Regions from separate parts of the Erwinia sp. AK-PDG3-5 genome, predicted to be linked through region 1. Evidence: predicted binding sites of a transcription regulator. Region 1 holds the regulator's gene; each other region holds the start of a gene.
What was found. Region 1 encodes Fur, which represses iron uptake genes when iron is present. Its sites were predicted from a motif close to ATAATAATGAGAACNACTATCAA; they were not measured.
Positions count from the first base shown of each region.

Region 1 (3,147 bases):
AATTCCAGGCCTGCCGGAGTTAACCGAGATTGGCAGCAAGCGTTGTCATGATCTCGAAGAGAAGCGCTGTTTGCTGCCGCAGTTGGGATCGGGACCAAACAGTGATAACAGTGGCAGCGGTCATTTCAGCCGTCAGCAGTATATCGATATTGTAAAGTATGCTGATGCGCGCGGCATTCAGGTCATCCCGGAAATCGATATGCCGGCCCACGCCCGGGCAGCGGTAATCTCGATGGAAGCGCGTTACGATCGCTTGTTCAATGCCGGTCAGGAAAAAGAAGCCAATGAATTCCGCCTGCTTGATCCCAGCGACAATTCCAACACCACCTCCGTGCAGCTTTACGATCGCACCAGCTATCTCAATCCGTGCCTGAGCTCTTCGTTACGCTTTACCGATAAGGTGATAGGTGAAATTCAGGCGATGCATAACGCCGCCGGACAGCCGCTGAAGACCTGGCATTTCGGCGGGGATGAAGCCAAAAATATTCGCTTAGGATCCGGCTATTCGGATAAGAACACTCCCGTTGCAGGCACCGGTTTACTGGACTTAAGCCAGCAAGATAAGCCGTGGGCAAAATCTCAGGTCTGCCAGGTGATGATTGAAGAAGGAAAGATCGAAGACCTGGATCATCTGCCGAGCGACTTTGCCCTAAACGTCAGCAAGCAGGTTAAGGCACACGGTATCGGCAAGATGCACGCCTGGCAGGATGGTATTAAAGACGCTATAAATGCCAAAGCCTTTGCAACGGACAGGGTTGCGGTCAACTTCTGGGATACGCTGTTTTGGGGCGGTTTTGATTCTGCCAATGACTGGGCAAGCAAAGGTTATGACGTGATCGTCTCCAATCCGGATTACCTGTATCTCGATTTTCCTGCCGAGGTGAATCCGCTGGAGCGGGGATACTACTGGGGAACACGCTTTACCGATGAACGAAAAATCTTCCACTTCGCGCCGGATAACTTGCCACAAAACGCCGAGACTTCCGTCGATCGCGACGGCAAACCCTTCACGGCTAAAACTGACAAGCCCTGGCCCGGCGCTCACGGCATCTCCGCTCAACTGTGGAGTGAAACCACCCGTACCGACGCGCAGGTGGAGTACAAGCTTTTCCCTCGCATTCTTTCCGTGGCTGAACGCGCCTGGCACCGCGCAGCCTGGGAGCAGGATTATAAAGCCGGCAAAGAGTATACCGGCGGCAAAACTCGCTTTGTTGACCAGCAGGCTCAGCTGAAGGACTGGCAGCGGTTTGCCAATCTTCTGGGGCAACATGAGTTGGCAAAACTGGATAAAGCCGGCATTGCCTATCGCTTGCCGATACCCGGTGGGGTGGTGCAGGACGGGAAGCTGATGGTCAATACCGAGTTACCGGGCTTAGCCGTTGAGTACAGCCTGGACGAAGGGGCGACCTGGCAGCAGTGGCAGGCGGATCAACCGCCGGCGGCGGCGGGTAAGGTTTTGCTGCGTACGCGCAGTCCTGATGGTCTGCGCGTCAGCCGGACGGAAACGCTGTAACGGGTCTACAGGCAAAAAAAAACCGGTGAAAGATCACCGGTTTTTTGCTGTTAGTGTAGATTACTTGTCGTGCAGCGTCTCATCTTCACGGCAGTCACCGGTTGAGCAGTGACCATAAAGGTACAGGCTGTGGTTACTGAGTTTGATGCCGTGGCGCGTGGCAATATCACGCTGGCGAGCTTCGATGTTTTCATCACGGAACTCGATCACCTTGCCACAATCCAGGCAAATCAGATGATCGTGGTGATGCTGCTGAGTCAGTTCGAAAACGGATTTACCACCTTCGAAATTATGACGGGTAACGATCCCGGCATCATCAAATTGGTTAAGAACGCGGTAAACCGTCGCCAGACCAATCTCTTCGCCCATGTCAATCAGACGCTTATACAAGTCTTCCGCACTGACGTGATGGCCCTCAGGTTCCTGAAGTACTTCCAGAATTTTAAGTCGTGGAAGCGTGACTTTCAGGCCGGCCTTCTTTAATGCGGTGTTATTGTCAGTCATGCGGATATTGTCCTGTTACTTTGCTAGTCACTTTGTGGCTGAAAAGCCCTGAACATCGGTCGTCGCGAAAAGCCAAACGTCTCATTATAGAACTGATATTTCGAAATGAACACCGCTGATGCATCTCAATCAAGGGAGGTAAGGAGAAGAGTCGTTACGTCCGTGAGAGCAAGCGGTTGGGCTAACATTTCGCTCTGCCTCATCATAGTCGCTATTAGAGCGAAAGGCGCTGAGAAAGCGGGTGACCGATGGCGATATTTTACAGATTTGCAGATGAAAGTTACAAAAATGTGTCTATTACTTCTATAGAAAAAACCACTGGCCTGATGTGAGATACCTCCCAATCAGGCCGGTCTGATTACGCTTCCAGGATTTCTTTCAGCTGGAGCTCGTCATAAATCTGTTTGACCCACTGCTCGGTGCGCTCACTGGTGAGTTCTGGCTGACGATCTTCGTCAATAGCCAGACCGAGGAAGTGCTTATCATCCGCCAGCCCTTTCGAGGCTTCAAAATGGTAGCCTTCAGTTGGCCAGTGGCCGACGATCACCGCGCCTTTAGGCTCAATAATGTCGCGGATGGTGCCCATCGCGTCACAGAAGTACTCAGCGTAATCTTCCTGATCGCCACAGCCGAACAGCGCAACAAGCTTGCCGTTGAAATCAATTTCTTCCAACGTCGGGAAGAAATCATCCCAGTCGCACTGCGCTTCGCCGTAGTACCAGGTTGGGATACCGAGCAGCAGAATATCAAAGGCTTCAAGGTCTTCTTTGCTGCTTTTAGCGATATCATGAACTTCAGCCACCTCTTTACCGAGCTGCTTTTGGATCACTTTTGCAATGTTTTCTGTATTGCCCGTATCGCTGCCAAAGAAAATGCCTACGATTGCCATGACTTACTAACCTCTTGAAACGTATTGATAGGGTAAAGGCTGCTTATTACAGATACCGGCAATGATAGCAGACAGCTACAGGGGGATAAATGAGTAATCCGCCTGCTTTTGTCGCTTTGTGCTTCACCGGGGGGGGCTGAAAGCGCCTGTTCAGCGGTCCCGATCGGCCAACTGCGCCATGACCATTTCTTCAATCAGCTCGCTGCGGCTCATATTACGCTGCTCGGCAAGCTGGTTCAGA
Region 1 is NZ_CM165967.1:3,319,772-3,322,918, reverse strand. It holds gene AC1UKS_RS15405 (beta-N-acetylhexosaminidase) at 1-1,513, shown strand, start outside; gene fur (ferric iron uptake transcriptional regulator) at 1,574-2,017, opposite strand; gene fldA (flavodoxin FldA) at 2,376-2,906, opposite strand; gene ybfE (LexA regulated protein) at 3,057-3,147, opposite strand, start outside.

Region 2 (3,147 bases), 2.2 Mb from region 1:
TACTGCACCGGCAGATGCATCAGCCAGCTTTTCACCAGCCGCGTATTGCCCAGCCAGCGCCCCTGTAAATAGCTAAGCCAGCAGCCGAGGCTGGCGGCCAGCGTCAGGATCGCCACCGTAGGCACAAAGTCCATCACCCCTTTGGCAATCATCGCGCCTGCCAGTAACAGCAGGCTGTCGCCCGGCAAAAACGAGGCGGGCAACAGGCCATTTTCAAGAAACAGGGTAGCGAACATAATGCAATAAACTACCCAAATGACGTCCGGATTGGCCAGCGCAGCAAAATCCTGATGCCACAGCGCCTGAACAATCTCATGCAATACACCCATCTTAATTCCTGTTTACTGCGTTAAGCTGCCATTGTAGCGCTAATCCCCTCACCACACTTTGATCAAGGGCGCGGATGTCGCACCGTTAATCGTCCGTTTAGCTTTATCAGGCAGGACAGGCGGAAAGACGAGCAAATCCGGCAGCCAGGTCTTCAATCAGGTCGTCAACGTTCTCCAGGCCAATATGCAGGCGCACCAGCGTGCCAGTAAAATCCACGCCGCCGGCCGGCCGGATTTCCGCCAGCTCCTCCGGTTGATTAGCGAGGATCAGCGACTCGTAGCCGCCCCAGGAATAGGCCATGCTGAAGTGTTCGAAGCGATCGAGATACTCAGCCAGCTGCGGGTCGGTCAAACGCGCTTTCAGCACAAAGGAGAACAGGCCGCTGCTGCCGGTAAAGTCGCGTTGCCAGAATTCATGTCCCTTACATTGTGGCAGAGCAGGGTGATTGACCACGGAAACTTCGGCCCGATCCGCCAGCCAGTTGGCGACCTTTATTGCGCTTTCTTCATGCTGACGTAGGCGCACGGCCAGCGTTCTTAATCCCCGGCTGGCCATATAGGCGGTATCGGCATCGACCATCTGACCCATCAGATAGGAGTTTTCACGCAGCTGTGCCCAGCAACGTTCATTGGCAACGGCGGTACCGATCATCGCGTCGGAGTGACCAATCAGATACTTGGTGCCGGCCTGAATAGAAATATCCACACCAAAATCCAGCGCGCGGAACAGAATGCCGGCGGCCCAGGTATTGTCGATCATGATCACCGCATCCGGCGCTTTGCTGCGCACGGCGGCGACAATCGCCGGGACATCCTGCACTTCCATGGTGATCGAAGCCGGAGATTCGAGGAACACCACTTTGGTATTTGGCTGCACCCGTTCGGCAATTTCCGCACCGATGCAGTGATCGAACCAGCTGGTGGAGACATTCATTTTGCTGAGGATTTTGGTGCAGAAGTCCTGCGTCGGCTCATACACCGAGCCCGCCATCAGCACGTTATCGCCAGCAGAAACAAAGGCCAGAATGGCGTTAGCAACCGCGGCCGCGCCGCAAGGATAGAGCGCACAGCCCGCGCCACCTTCCAGTTCGGTCATCGCGTCCTGCAGGGAAAAGTGGGTCAGCGTGCCGCGACGGCCGTAAAATAACTCGCCATCGGCGCGGCCGGCGGTACAGCGTTTTTTCTCCGCCACGCTATCAAACACCAGCGAGGAGGCCCGCTGGATCACGCTATTCACTGAGCCCTGGGTAAAACGTTTACTGCGTCCGGCGGCAATCAGCGCCGTTTCAATTTTTTTACTGGTCATCGGAATGCTCTGTTTGCGGATGTCTGGTCTGCCTTAACGTTAACACGGCAGGCGGCTGGGCGAAATTAAGCGTAGGGCACTGTGAGAAAGATTCAGCAAAAGTCGGCTGGATATGCGTTAAATCAGGAAAGTGTGTAAAAAATGTTACCCCAAAAGTAAATAGTAATGATAACCACTATCAATTCAGCACTGATTTGGTATGATCCGCACTGGTTTTTTTTACCCGTTGAATGACGTTGGAGACACAGCGTGACGAATGATTTGATGCAGACGGATCTTTCCGTCTGGGGCATGTACCAGCATGCAGACATCGTAGTAAAAGTGGTGATGATCGGCTTACTGCTGGCATCTGTCGTGACCTGGGCGATCTTCTTCAGTAAAAGTTTTGAACTCAGCGCCGCTAAACGCCGCCTGAAAAACGAGCAGAACGCGCTGGCAGGTGCACGCTCTCTGCAGGAAGCCGCGCAGATCAGCGCCAGCTTTAAAACGGGCAGCCTGACCACGCAGTTTCTGAAAGAAGCGGAAAACGAGCTGGAACTTTCCGCAGGCTCCGACGACGACAACGGCATCAAAGAGCGTACTTCTTTCCGCCTGGAGCGCCGCGTGGCGTTCTTTAGCCGTCACGCGGGCCGCGGCAACGGTTTCCTCGCCACCATCGGCGCCATCGCACCGTTCGTCGGTCTGTTTGGTACGGTGTGGGGCATCATGAACAGCTTTATCGGCATTGCCCAGACCCAGACCACTAACCTGGCGGTGGTGGCACCAGGGATTGCGGAAGCCCTGCTGGCCACCGCTATCGGCCTGGTTGCGGCCATCCCCGCCGTGGTGATCTACAACGTCTTTGCCCGCCTGATCGGCAACTACAAAGCGTCAATGGGCGATGTTGCCGCCCAGGTGATGCTGCTGCAAAGCCGCGATCTGGACCTGGCCGCCAGCGGCAGCGCACAGCGTGCGCCCGCTCAGAAACTGCGGGTAGGATAAGCACCATGGCAATGCGATTGAATGAAGATCTCGAAAGCAACGGCGAAATGCATGAAATCAACGTCACGCCGTTTATCGACGTGATGCTGGTGCTACTGATTATCTTTATGGTCGCCGCGCCGCTGGCAACGGTTGACGTCCGCGTTAACCTTCCTGCTTCCACCAGTGCGCCGCAGCCGCGTCCTGAGAAGCCGGTTTACCTGTCAATCAAAGCCGACAAGCAGCTGTTCATTGGCAACAATGCGGTGACGCCGGACACGCTGTTGAATGCGCTAAACAGCCAGACCGAAGGCAACAAAGAGACCACCATTTTCTTCCAGGCAGATAAGTCTGTGGATTATGAAACGCTGATGGGCGTGATGGATAAACTGCGTCAGGCGGGATATCTGAAGATTGGTCTGATGGGAATGGAAACCGCCGGGAAGTAACCGACGGGCGTTAAAAAAAGGGCCGACATGCAGATGTCGGCCCTTTTTTATTACAGCTGCACCACCGGGGCGCCGCTGTGTCGGGTCTGGTACTGACGGATCA
Region 2 is NZ_CM165967.1:765,619-768,765, forward strand. It holds gene AC1UKS_RS03515 (DedA family protein) at 1-329, opposite strand, end outside; gene metC (cystathionine beta-lyase) at 436-1,635, opposite strand; gene exbB (tol-pal system-associated acyl-CoA thioesterase) at 1,885-2,616, shown strand; gene exbD (TonB system transport protein ExbD) at 2,622-3,044, shown strand; gene tcuC (tricarballylate/proton symporter TcuC) at 3,095-3,147, opposite strand, start outside.
Region 2: the regulator Fur is predicted to act here: its motif matches at 1,795-1,817, upstream of exbB (tol-pal system-associated acyl-CoA thioesterase).

Region 3 (3,147 bases), 470 kb from region 1:
GACGGTGATCGCCGCTAACTTTTTCCATCTGGACGGTGAGAGCGATCTGACCAGCCTGATCCTCACCTACGCCGCCTTTGCGCTGGCCTTCTTTTGTCGGCCGATTGGCGCGATGATTTTTGGTCGCATCGGCGACCGCATCGGCCGCAAGCCGACGCTGATTGCGGTGCTGCTGCTGATGACGCTGGCGACCTTTCTGATTGGACTGATGCCCACTTATGCTACCGTCGGCGTGGCGGCACCGCTGCTTCTGACCCTGCTGCGGATGCTGCAAGGGCTGTTCGCCGGCGGGGAATTTGGTGGTGCGGTGGCGCTGATGACCGAATTCGCCCCGGCGGGAAAACGCGGACGCTACGGCGCGTGGCAATCCTTCACCGTCGCGCTGGGGTTACTGGCAGGTGCCGGTCTGGTGGCCTTGCTGTCCGCGCTGCTCACGCCCGAACAGCTGAAAGGCTGGGGATGGCGAATTCCCTTCCTGCTGGCGTTACCGATGGGGCTGGTAGCGCTGTGGCTGCGGTCACAGCTGGAAGAGCCGCCCACCTTTGCCAAAGCGCAGAAGCTTGAACCCGCGCCGCTGTCTTCAGTCGTGAAAGCCATCGTACTGGGTATTGGCAGAATGATGGGCTGGTCGGCCGCGGGCTACACCTTCCTGGTGGTGATGCCCTCGTGGTTGCAGACCGCACTGCATGCCAGTTTTCAGCAGGCGTTGCTGGCAACGGTATTGGGCAACGTCGGTTTTGCGTTAACCATTTTACCGGCGGGAAGGCTCAGCGATCGCTATGGCCGACGCAGTATTATGCTGCTGGCGATGCTGGTGGTGGTGCTGTTTAGCTACCCACTGCTGGCCCTGTTGCAGCAACCGGACGCCGCGCTCTGGCTGAAAGGATTAGCCGTGCTGATAGCCGGTGCGGTAGTGGGGATGATTGCCGGTCCCGGTCCGGCGATGCTGGCCGAGATGTTTCCTACCCGCATTCGCTATACCGGCCTGGGCCTGGCCTATTCACTTTCTAACGCCGTTTTCTCCGGCTGTGCCGGGCTGATTATCACCGGGCTGATCAAACAAACCGGAAATATCTATATCCCAGCGTGGTATGTGATGATCACCGGGGCGATCAGTGCGCTGGCGCTGCTGACGCTAAACCGCGACGATCATCTGCACGACCTCAAGCCTTAGACTCACCTCAAGCCAGCGGCGCGCTCCGCTGGCCTCTCCTGCCGGCGATATAATTCCCTTATTTTTGCAAGTGAATAGATAAGCAAATTCAATGCTTGAAAGTATGTTACGGAAAGATAATAATTCTCATTGAGATTATCATAAATCTTTACATTACCGTCACGACGCGTCTTTCACTGTAACAGCGTCAGCGGACCTTTCTTCGCATTTTGTAAGGGAATTGACAATGAGAATGGCTTTTTCTTTAAAGCGTTCTGCTTTGCTTTGCTCCATCGCTCTGGCTACACCTGCTTTCACCTTTGCGGCCGAGACGCTGGTCGTTACCGCGCAACCCGCAGAAACGGCGACCACGCCAACAGAGGGTTACACGGCTAAAACCAGCAAAGGCGCAACCAAAACCGATCGTCCACTGATCACCACCGCCCAGTCCGTTTCCGTGGTCACCCGTCAGCAGATGGAAGACCAGGGCGCGATGGACGTTAACCAGGCGCTGAACTATACCGCCGGTGCCTTTACTAACTTTGCCGGAGCCGCAACCCGTTATGACACCGTTTCTCTTCGCGGCTTCCACGGTGGGGATGTTGATAACATCTTCCTCGATGGCCTGCGTCTGATGAGCGATCCGGGCAGCTATAACGTCCTGCAGGTCGATCCCTGGTTCCTGGACCGTATCGATGTGATCAAAGGCCCGTCTTCTGCCCTGTATGGTCAGACCGTGCCGGGTGGACTGGTGATGGAAACCTCCAAGCGTCCACAGTTCACGCCTGAAGGCCACTTCCGTGCCTCTACCGGCACCAATTCCACCAACAGCGCCGCCTTTGATTACACCAATGCGATTAACGATCAGTGGGCGTTTCGTCTGACCGGCATCACCCGCAACAGTGACACCCAGTACGATCACACCCGTGAAGAAAAATACGCCATCTCCCCTTCCGTGCTGTGGCAGCCGGATGAAGATACCTCGCTGTTGCTGCGTGCCTATCTGCAGAAAGACCCGTCCGGCGGCTATCACGGTGCCGTACCGGGCGATGGCAGCATCACCGAACATAACGGCCGCAAGCTCAGCAACGGTTTCTACGACGGCGACAGCTCGCTGGATCAGTTCAAGCGTAACGAGCAAATTTACAGCTACGAATTCGCTCACCGCTTTAACGACACCTGGGCGTTCCGTTCTAACGCCAGCTATTCCCACTCCAACGTCAACCTCGATCAGGTTTATCAGATTGGCTGGGACGCCGATAACCCGAATCTGCTGAACCGCTACTACTCCGGTTCACGCTCTTCGCTGGATGCGTACGCCATCGATAACCAGCTGGAAGCCGATTTCGCCACTGGCGAAGTGGATCATAAAGTTGTGCTCGGCGGTGAATACCACCAGTACAAGAACGATCTGAGCGATGCCAGCGGCTATGCAAATCAGCTGAACGCGTTGACCGGCCAGGCCGTCGGCGATCGTCTGAGCTACGACTTTACCGATTCGCAGCGTCGTTATTACCAGACCGGCGTCTATCTGCAGGATGAAATGACCTGGCAGAAATGGCACCTCGATCTGTCTGGCCGTTATGACCGCATCGTGTCGGAAACGGATGATTACTCAACCAGCACCAAAAACCGTCGTCAGGACGATCACGTCAGTGGCCGTGCCGCCCTGCTGTATGCGTTCGACAATGGCATTTCGCCATATGCCAGCTACAGCCAGGCCATTACGCCGCAGTCACTGTCCGGTGAAGATGGCAATCTGCTGAAGCCAACCACCTCCGAGCAGTATGAAGCCGGGGTGAAATACCAGCCGAACGGCACGTCCGATCTCTACTCGGTTGCGGTTTACGATCTGACGCAGAAAGACGTGGGTAACCGCGTTGTGGTCGGTTCCTATTATGAGCCGGCCGGTAAGGTGCATTCACAAGGGTTTGAACTGGAAGCACATAACCAGATCACGCCACGTCTGAGCACCATCGCTAACTACACCATGA
Region 3 is NZ_CM165967.1:2,853,623-2,856,769, forward strand. It holds gene AC1UKS_RS13105 (MFS transporter) at 1-1,174, shown strand, start outside; gene AC1UKS_RS13110 (TonB-dependent siderophore receptor) at 1,401-3,147, shown strand, end outside.
Region 3: the regulator Fur is predicted to act here: its motif matches at 1,288-1,310, upstream of AC1UKS_RS13110 (TonB-dependent siderophore receptor).

Region 4 (3,147 bases), 1.4 Mb from region 1:
ATTGCTTAACAGGCCGCAGGTCAGGTCATATTCACCGGCTTCCAGATTCGCCGTCAGCTTCTGGGTAAAGCCAGGCGCGATATTTTCACGTTCTTCGACCACCATCACCCCTTTCAGGATCTCCCACTCCAGCCCTTTCTGGCTGTTGTTCTGGATGATGAACTGGGTTTTCCCCGCGTTCACCGTGACGTTCATTGGATCACACTGTTTGTCATTCACGCTGATTTTAACTTGCGGAATATCAGCAGCCATCGCAGCGGCAGAACCGGTCAGCAAAGTCACGAGCGCAGCATTCAGCGCGTGCTGGCGAAAACGAAGAGTCATAGTAAATCCCTGTGAAAAAGTGACGCGCCTGCAAAACAGGCGCGGACAAAGGCTTAGCGTGTGGTACGCACTGCCGTAGCCTGTGGACGCACTGGCATAAAGAACAGCAGCAGCGCAGGAATTAAATAGATAAACCAGACCGCCACTTCGCTGACGCTTGGCGTTTCCTGGTAGCCTAACATCCCTTCCAGCAGCGTACCGATAAGGGTGCTGGTGGAAAGCGTGTTACTCATATCAAAGGCGATGTCCTGGAAATGATTCCACAGCCCGGCTTCGTGGAAGGCGCGGATTGCACCGGCGGCCAGACCGGCGGCCACAAACAGGATAAACAGGCTGGTCCACTTGAAAAAGGTCGCCAGGTTTAGACGCACGCCGCCCCAGTAGATCAGCATGCCGAGGATAACCGCGGTCGCCAGGCCCAGTATGGCGCCCAGCGGTGGGCCAATGCCCACATCCTGCTGGAATGCAGCAAGCAGGAAAAACACCGATTCGAGGCCTTCACGGGCAACTGCCAGGAACACCATCATAATCAGCGCCCAGCCGCTGCTTTTGCCCTTCTGCAACGCAGTGTCCACGGCATCTTCCAGCTGGGCCTTCACGTTGCGGGACACTTTGCGCATCCAGAACACCATGTAGGTCAGGATACACACGGCCACCACGGCCACGATCCCTTCAAACAGCTCCTGCTCTTTCTGTGGGAATTCGCCAGTGGTTTCGTTGATAAAGTAGCCCACGCCAAGGCAGAGTGTGGCGGCAACAAACACGCCCACCCACATTGCGCCAAACCATTCACTGCGATGGGTACGCTTCAGGTAACTGGCGATCAGGCTGACAATCAGCGCGGCTTCCAGGCCTTCGCGTAACATGATGAGAAAGGGAACAAACATGCCTACACCCTCGAGTGTGAAAGAATTTCAGTTGCGGTAAAGAAACGTAAATCAAAACGATATCGATTATCATTATCGGCAACAAAAAAACAAGAGGCATCGTGGGTATTTTCGCAATCTGCGAGAAGGGGCGCGGCGGGGCTGTAACGGGCCGAGCGAAGAGTGAACGGGAGTCAACCGACCGGGCGTCAGCGCGACGCCCGGTGGTAAACACCGACTTATTTGGTGTTGTATTCGATTTCTGCCGCTTCGAAACGTTGCTGTGCCGCGGCGCTTGGCTCGCTGCCCATCAGGCTGACAATCCAGATTGCCAGGCTGGCGAACAGGAAGCCTGGGATGATTTCATACAGATCCAGCCAGCCGTACTGCTTCCAGATCAGTACGGTTGCCGCACCGATAATCATGCCTGCCAGCGCGCCGTTACGGGTCATACGCTTCCAAATCAGTGACAACAGTACCACTGGACCAAACGCCGCACCGAAGCCCGCCCAGGCGTAGCTGACCAGTCCCAACACGCGGTTCTCCGGGTTCGAGGCCAGCGCAATGGCGATCACCGCCACCAGCAGAACCATCAGGCGCCCTACCCACACCAGCTCACGTTGAGTGGCGTTTTTGCGCAGGAAGTTTTTGTACAGGTCTTCCGTCAGTGCGCTTGAACACACCAGCAGCTGACAGCTCAGGGTGGACATCACCGCCGCCAGGATAGCGGACAGCAGGATACCGGCAATCCACGGGTTGAACAGAATGCGCGCCAGCTCAATAAAGATGCGCTCGCCGTTTTCAGATACGCCCACCGCCTGCTCCGGATGGTTCTGGAAATAAGCGATGCCGAAGAAGCCCACTGCAACCGCCCCACCCAGACACAGGATCATCCAGATCATGCCGATGCGGCGTGCGCTGCGGATTGAGCGGTGGGAATCGGCGGCCATAAAGCGCGCCAGAATATGCGGTTGCCCGAAGTACCCCAGTCCCCAGCCCAGCAGCGAAATCACCGCAACAAAGTTCAGGTTTTTCAGCATATCGAGGTTTTCGATACTTTTCGCCTGAATCACTTGCAGTGAATCACTCAACCCGCCGACGGCGAAAATCACCATCACCGGCGTCAGGATCAGCGCGAAGAACATCAGGCTGGCCTGCACGGTATCGGTCCAGCTGACAGCGAGGAAGCCGCCAACGAAGGTATAGATGATGGTGGCCGCAGCACCGGCCCACAGCGCGGTTTCATAACTCATGCCGAAGGTGCTTTCGAACAGACGCGCACCGGCAACGACGCCGGAAGCACAATAGATAGTGAAGAACACCAGGATCACCAGTGCGGAGATGACGCGCAGCATTTTGCTTTTATCTTCAAAACGACTGGAGAAGAAGTCCGGCAGGGTGAGCGCATTATCATGATGCTCGGTCTGCACGCGCAGACGCCCCGCGACAATTTTCCAGTTAAGGTAGGCGCCGATGGTCAGGCCGATGGCAATCCAGCTTTCTGAGATGCCCGACAGGAAAATCGCGCCAGGCAACCCCATCAACAGCCAGCCACTCATATCCGACGCCCCCGCCGACAGTGCGGTGACCACACTACCCAGGCTGCGCCCGCCGAGGATGTAATCATCGAAGTTTTTTGTAGACCGGTATGCAATAAAACCTATCAGCACCATGCCGAGGATATAAACACAAAAGGTCACCATCATTGGTGTACTCAGAGTCATTCAGGTTCTCCACTTATTATTGTTGATGCGCCACCGTAAGAGCTATCCATAGTCACCGCTGGAACGTCGCGGCGCTACCTCCCTGGCTCAGCGCGGGGTATCCTGCCGTAAACCGCTTTGGCGCACAAACGATTTAACACAGCAGTTACAGCAATTTCACCCTTCGTCACAGGCGGAGTTTTAACAGGTTGCACTGGATCACATTTTAACCGGTTGCACCTGCGAGAAGTGTC
Region 4 is NZ_CM165967.1:1,961,144-1,964,290, reverse strand. It holds gene efeO (iron uptake system protein EfeO) at 1-324, opposite strand, end outside; gene efeU (iron uptake transporter permease EfeU) at 378-1,211, opposite strand; gene putP (sodium/proline symporter PutP) at 1,430-2,914, opposite strand.
Region 4: the regulator Fur is predicted to act here: its motif matches at 1,262-1,284, upstream of efeU (iron uptake transporter permease EfeU).